DNA from 3 places in the Ideonella sp. sgz306126 genome. Region 1 is predicted to be linked to each of the others. Evidence: predicted binding sites of a transcription regulator. Region 1 holds the regulator's gene; each other region holds the start of a gene.

Region 1 (2,263 bases):
GTGCTGTTGCACGACGATGTGGGCCCCCCGCCATCGGCCATCAAGGCCGGAACCGATTCGCAGACCCCGGCGGAACTTGCACGCAACCACGCCGTGGTATCCAAGCACTGAATGCAGGTCTCCCCCATCGCGGGCAGGGACATGGAAGGGGGACTTGAATGAAAGTCGGCAGATCGAGCTTCGGAATACGCTTGCTGTGCGTTCTGTGGCCATCGTTCCTGATGGCCGGAGTGATGGAAATGCTGGTGTTTTCCGTCGTCGACCCGCACACGCTCCAATGGTTCGGCGGTGCCATGATCGAGTGGAGTTCAACGGCCGTCTACACGCTTGCGTTCTTCGCCTTCTGGCTGATCATCTCGACCGCGAGCGCGTTGACGCAATTGCTGGTGACCTGTCCGCCCGACAGCTTCGAGGAGCGTGCCCCTCAACTCTAGCAAGCGCTGCTCGCTTGCCTTCGATACCGGCGCCAGGGCCGGACGGACTGCCAGAATCCAGTCCGGTCTGTGTCAGCAGTTCGCGCCGTTGACCAGTTGCTGCAGTCCGGCCTGATCAACGATGCGGATATGGCGCTGCTTGACTTCGAGAAAGCCATCTTCCTGAAACTTCGAGAAGGTTCGGCTGACGGTTTCCAATTTCAAGCCGAGGTAGCTGCCGATCTCTTCGCGGGTCATCCTCAGAATCAACGAAGAGGCCGAAAAGCCTCGCGCTTCTAGGCGTTGCGTGAGATTCAACAAGAACGCCGCCAGCCGCTCCTCGGCACGCATGCTGCCCAACAACAGCATCACGCCGTGGTCGCGCACGATCTCGCGACTCATGATCTTGTGGAATTGGTGCTGGAGGTCGGTGAACTCACGCGACAAATCCTCCAACTGGCTGTAGGGGATAACGCAGACCTGAGAGTCTTCCAGCGCTACCGCATCGCAGGAATGCCGGTCGTTGCTGATGCCGTCCAGGCCCAGCAATTCGCCTGCCATCTGAAACCCGGTGACCTGATCGCGTCCGTCCTCCGACGACACGCAGGTCTTGAAGAAGCCGGTCCGGACCGCATACAGCGATTGGAACGGATCCCCCGAGTGGAACAGCGTATCGCCTCTGGCGACGGTCTTGCGGGTTGCGACCAGATCATCCAGCCGGTCCAAATCGTTCCTGCCCAAGCCCACGGGCAAGCACAGCTCCCGCAGGTTGCAACTGGAACAGGCCACCTTGAAGGCCTCAGGCTTCACACGCAGCGAATCAGTCATGATGACGATTATCGCTTGAGGGGAAAGTTTGCGGCAGCCCCACGCACGCGGCGTCGCAGGATTCAAACAACGTGCGAGGCAGGGTCTTTCCCGGCACGCAAACGCCAGCTGCCTTGAGACACATCAAGGCTCAGCCCCCCCACTTTGGCACCATCGCGCCATGGAACTTGTTGCCTCCGCACCACCGATCGGGTTGCCCACAGACTTGCTGGAGCGTTTTGACGTTCCCGGGCCCCGCTACACCTCCTACCCGACCGCAGATCGCTTTGTGGAGGCCTTCACAGCGGGCGATTACCAGCGCGCGCTGACGCAGCGCAGCGAAGGCGCCCAGGTCGGGGGCAAGCAGCCGCTGTCGATCTATGTCCACATCCCGTTCTGTGAGTCGGTCTGCTATTACTGCGCCTGCAACAAGGTCATTACCAAACACCATGACCGCGCCGCCGAGTATCTGAGCGCGCTCGACATCGAGATCGGGCTTCACGAGAAGGTGCTGGGCGACCAGCAGGTGGTGTCGCAAATTCACTTCGGGGGCGGGACACCGACGTTTCTGAGCGATGCCGAGTTGTCCGGACTGATGGAGCGGCTGCAACAGGCCTTTCGCGTCGCACCCGGTGCCGAGATCTCGATCGAGGTGGATCCTCGCACCGCTTCGCCGTTGCGCTTGGCGGCTTTGCGGAAGATGGGCTTCAACCGGATCAGCTTCGGGGTGCAGGATTTCGATCCCGAAGTCCAGAAGGCAGTCCATCGGGTCCAGTCCTTCGAGAGCATCCGCGATCTGATGCACGCGGCTCGCGAACTGGGGTTCGAGTCGATCAATGCCGACCTGATCTACGGCTTGCCGAAGCAGACCCCGACCTCCTTCGCCCGCACCGTGGCGCAGATCAGCGAACTCCGACCCGATCGCATCGCCTTGTATTCGTACGCACACCTGCCGCAGCGCTTCAAGCCGCAGCGCCGCATCGATGCGAGTCAATTGCCCCCGCCGGACCATCGTATCGCGATGCTGTCCGGGGCGATCGCCG
Region 2 (2,263 bases), on a different contig from region 1:
ACCAGCCACAGCAGGCCCCAGTCGTCGCTGACGAGCAGCGAGGCGGCATCCTGCGGGTCGAAACCGAAACCGGGCAGGTAGACGTCCCCCGACACCACCCAGAACACCTCGCGGTCGGTGGGCGCCAGCCAGGGCAGGGCCTTGGCGATGCCGCCGGCGGTCTCCAGCGCGCCGCCGTGGTCGCGCCCTTCCATCGAGTAGTGCAGTTGCAGACCCCAGCGGCGGCCATCGCCCAGCACGGCGGGGAACTGCTCCTCCAGCCAGGCGGTGTTGATCACCACCTCGCGCACGCCGGCGCGCGCCAGCGCCTCCAGGTGGTATTCGATCAGCGGTTTGCCGTGCACCGTCAGCAAGGGCTTGGGGCAGGCATCGGTCAGCGGGCGCATGCGCTCGCCGCGGCCGGCGGCGAGGATCAGTGCGCGCGGGGGCGGTCGGTCGGCGGACATGGGCGGCAGTGTAGGGGGCGCCGCGGGCACCCACGCCGGGTGCAAAAGCCGTGGCTTGGCGATCGCCTCGGTCCGGCCTGTGCGTTCGCACCCCACGCCCGGGCCTGCATGCCCGGGCGCTTCGGCAGGCACTCGCAAGCCCGCAGGGGCTTGCTCGGTCCGGCCTGTGCGTTTCGCACCCCACGCCCGGGCCTGCATGCCCGGGCGCCTCGGCAGGCACTCGCAAGCCCGCAGGGGCTTGCTCGGTCCGGCCTCAGCCCAGTCCGATGGGGGCGGGGGCGTGGTTCAGGATCTGGCGGAACAGCGGCCGGTAGCCGTCCTCGGGTTCATGGCCGGTCAGCGGGTCCTGGTTGGCGGCGAAGGCGGCGTCGAGCTCGGCCCAGTCGGCGGCGCTGAAATGGGTTTCGGCGGCCGGCAGCACCTCGGTCTCTTCGGTGGCCATGTGTTGCAGGTAGGCGGCGATGTAGCGGTCCACGGCCTGCTCGAAGGCCTCGCGACGGCTCTCGCCCATCACCTCGAAGGCCAGCATCAGGTGCTCCAGTTCGCGCACGGCGCGCTCGCCGCTGGCGTGGTCGCGGTCCAGCCGGTCCAGCGTGTCGACCAGTTCCGGCGCGCGGGCGCGCAGCTTGGGAAACAGCAGTTCGCTTTCCTTGGTGTGGTGCAGGCGCTCGGGAAATTCGTCGATGTAGAACAGCATCGCGCGCAGCACGCCGAAGTCGGGCAGATGGTTCTCGCGGCGGGCCTGGGCCAGCAGCATCGGCAGCGAGCGCAGCATCGCGGCCAGGGCGCTGTGTTCATCGCGGATCACGGTCAGTGACAAGGGGCGCATGGGTCATTCTCCGAAGTAGCTGGTTCGCAGCCTGCGCGCCGGTCGTCTTGCGGGCCTTGAGTTGGATCAAGAGTCAACCGATGTGCAAGGCCTTCGCGCGGACCGGCGGGGCCCCCGAGGGCCCGGCTTGGCGGGGCGAGGTGGCGTCCGGATCGGCCGCTAAAATTGGAGGGGTTCGCTTCCGCCTGGCACGGCCCGTGCCGATCCTCTACGCCTCCTCGCCGCATGTCAGCCCACACCCCCCCCAACGAAGTTCCGCAGATGGCCGACGCCATCCGAGCCCTGGCGATGGACGCCGTGCAGCAGGCCAATTCGGGCCATCCGGGTGCGCCGATGGGCATGGCCGACATGGCACAGGCGCTGTGGGCCCGGCACCTGAAGCACAACCCGAAGAATCCGCACTGGGCCGATCGCGACCGCTTCGTGCTCAGCAACGGCCACGCCTCGATGCTGCTGTACGCGCTGCTGAACCTGACCGGCTACGCGCTGCCGATCGCCGAGCTGAAGAACTTCCGCCAGCTGCACAGCCTGACCCCCGGCCACCCCGAGGTCGATGTGACGCCGGGCGTCGAGACCACCACCGGTCCGCTGGGCCAGGGCATCACCAACGCGGTCGGCATGGCGCTGGCCGAGACGCTGCTGGCGGCCGAATTCAACCGTCCGGGCCACCGTCTCGTCGACCACCATACCTATGCCTTCCTCGGTGACGGCTGCCTGATGGAAGGCATCAGCCACGAGGCCTGCGCGCTGGCAGGTGCTTGGAAGCTGAACAAGCTGATCGCGCTGTACGACGACAACGGCATCAGCATCGACGGCCCGGTCAAGCCCTGGTTCGTCGACCACACCGCCGGCCGTTTCGAGGCTTACGGCTGGGCCGTGATCGGCCCGGTCGACGGGCATGACGTGGACGCGATCGATGCCGCGATCGCCCAGGCCAAGCTCAGCGCCGACCGGCCCACGCTGATCATCTGCAAGACCGCCATCGGCA
Region 3 (2,263 bases), 240 kb from region 1:
CAGCGCTGGCTGCTGTCGGTCAGCGCCAGCGACCGCGCCGGCCTGCTCTACGCGATCGCACGGGTGCTCGGCGCGCACCAGATCAGCCTGCAACTGGCCAAGGTTTCGACGCTGGGCGAGCGGGTCGAGGACACCTTCCTGGTCAGCGGCGCCGCCTTGCAGCAGCCCCGCATGCAGCTGCAGGTGGAGACCGAGCTGCTGGACGCCCTCGCGGCCACTTCCTGACGGACCGGCGATGAGTCTTGCGCAATGCTCCGCCCAGCAGGTGCTGGACGGCGAAGACCGGTTCGATGCGCTGATCGACGTGCGCTCGCCGGCCGAATTCGCCGAAGACCACCTGCCCGGCGCCGTCAACTGGCCGGTGCTGGACGACGCCGAGCGGGCCCGCGTCGGCACGATCTACACCCAGGTCTCGACCTTCGAGGCCCGCAAGCTCGGCGCGGCCCTGGTGTCGCGCCGCATCGCCGACACGCTGGAGCGGTACGTCGCCGGCCAGCCGCGCGACTGGCGCCCGCTGGTCTATTGCTGGCGCGGCGGGCAGCGCTCGGGCAGCCTGTCGTTGGTGCTGGCGCAGATCGGCTTTCGCACCACCCAGCTCAGCGGCGGCTACAAGGCGTTCCGGGCCCGGGTGCGCGACGAACTCGACACCTGGCCGGCCCGCTTCGAGTGGCAGGTGCTGAGCGGCCGCACCGGCAGCGGCAAGACCCGCCTGCTGCAGGCGCTGAACGCCGCCGGCGCGCAAACCCTGGACCTGGAAGCCCTGGCCTGCCACCGCGGCTCGGTGCTGGGCGGCTTGCCCGACCGCGCCCAGCCCTCGCAAAAGCACTTCGAGACCCAGCTCTGGCAGGCGCTGCGCGAACTGGACCCGGCCCGTCCGGTCTACGTCGAAAGCGAAAGCCGGCGCATCGGCGCCCGCCAGGTGCCGGACGCGCTGCTGGCCGCCATGCGCGAAACGGGTCGGCTGGTCCGCATCGAGATGAGCCTGGCCGGCCGTTGCGCGCTGCTGCTGCAGGATTATGCGTTCTTCACCCAGGACGTCGAGGCCTTGTGCACCCGCCTGGCGACGCTGACCGAGTTGCGCGGCAAGGCCACGGTGGCCCGCTGGCAGGCCCAGGCCCGCTCGGGCCAATGGCAGGCCATGTTGACCGAACTGCTCCAGCAGCACTACGACCCGCTGTACGACCACTCGACGCAAGGCCACTTCCAGGCCCACGAGCACGCGCGGGTGCTACAGCTCGACGCTGGCGACGCCGCCGCGCTGGCCGCCGCGGCGGCCGGCCTGCTGCGCTGAACGCCGGCGCAGGCCGGCGCGAATTGCGGGCATCATGGCTCCGTCGCCAAACTTGCTTTTTGTCAAGCCGGCTCCCCTCACCCCCTGTCAGGATAGCGCCCCATGCCGAACCCGATGGCCGAGAAGGCCTTGCAGGAATCCCGTAGCTTTGGCGTCCGCCGCATTCCCGCGCTTCGGCCCTTGGGCTGGCTGGCCCGTGGCTGGTCGGACTTGATGAATGCCCCGGTGCCGGGCCTGCTGCACGGGCTGGCGCTGGCGCTGTTCGGTGGGCTGCTCTACGTGATGGCGAGCGGCCGTTTCTGGCTGCTGGCAGGCGCGTTCTCGGCCTTCCTGCTGGTCGCGCCGATCCTGGCGACCGGGCTGTACGCGGTCAGCCGGGCCCTGGAGCGCGGTGAATCCCCCGGCCTGGGCACGGCCCTGGCGGCCTGGAAACCGAACGACGGCCGGCTGATGGCCTTCGGCGTGCTGCTGTCGTTCGCCGGCCTGGGCTGGGTCATGACCTCGGCCTCGCTGATCACCGGTTTCGCGCCGGTCGCGATCAACACGCCGCTGGATTTCCTGCGCCATGTGGTGCTGGCCGAGCGAGGCCATTTGTTCGAGATCTGGCTGGCGCTGGGCGCGGTGCTGGCCGCGCCGGTGTTCGCCTCCAGCGTGGTCGCGCTGCCTTTGCTGCTGGACCGCCATGCCAGCGTGCTGGCCGCGGTGTTCACCAGCTGGCGGGTGGTGATGGAGCATCCACTGCCGATGGCCCTGTGGGCCGGCCTGATCCTGGCGCTGACCGGGCTGGGCATGGCGTCGATGCTGATCGGCCTGGTCATCGTCGTGCCGTGGCTGGCCCATGCCAGCTGGCATGCCTATCGTGACCTGGTGGACACCTCCGGGTGGTCGGAGCGCGCCTGATGTTCGGCTTCACGGAAGAGCAGATCTCGTGGTTCGGCCTGACCTTCGGCGTCACGGCCTTCATGCTCTACA

Evidence for each region. Region 1 encodes FNR, which switches genes on or off when oxygen is low (the NO sensors DNR and NnrR bind a similar motif). Its sites were predicted from a motif close to TTGATNNNNATCAA; they were not measured.
Region 2: a site for FNR is predicted at 1,332-1,345, ahead of AC0N04_RS07970 (hemerythrin domain-containing protein). Genes of this name have one in related genera too.
Region 3: a site for FNR is predicted at 1,344-1,357, ahead of AC0N04_RS13215 (DUF2189 domain-containing protein). Genes of this name have one in related genera too.

Annotation. Positions count from the first base shown of each region.
Region 1 is NZ_JBVYWP010000004.1:404,096-406,358, reverse strand. Features, by position in the region: gene AC0N04_RS14285 (nitrogen fixation protein FixH) at 1-111, shown strand, start outside; gene AC0N04_RS14280 (hypothetical protein) at 192-434, shown strand; gene fnr (fumarate/nitrate reduction transcriptional regulator Fnr) at 507-1,241, opposite strand; gene hemN (oxygen-independent coproporphyrinogen III oxidase) at 1,402-2,263, shown strand, end outside.
Region 2 is NZ_JBVYWP010000002.1:744,746-747,008, forward strand. Features, by position in the region: gene murU (N-acetylmuramate alpha-1-phosphate uridylyltransferase MurU) at 1-446, opposite strand, end outside; gene AC0N04_RS07970 (hemerythrin domain-containing protein) at 700-1,275, opposite strand; gene tkt (transketolase) at 1,501-2,263, shown strand, end outside.
Region 3 is NZ_JBVYWP010000004.1:165,441-167,703, reverse strand. Features, by position in the region: gene AC0N04_RS13225 ([protein-PII] uridylyltransferase) at 1-225, shown strand, start outside; gene mnmH (tRNA 2-selenouridine(34) synthase MnmH) at 236-1,291, shown strand; gene AC0N04_RS13215 (DUF2189 domain-containing protein) at 1,394-2,191, shown strand; gene AC0N04_RS13210 (DUF2788 domain-containing protein) at 2,191-2,263, shown strand, end outside.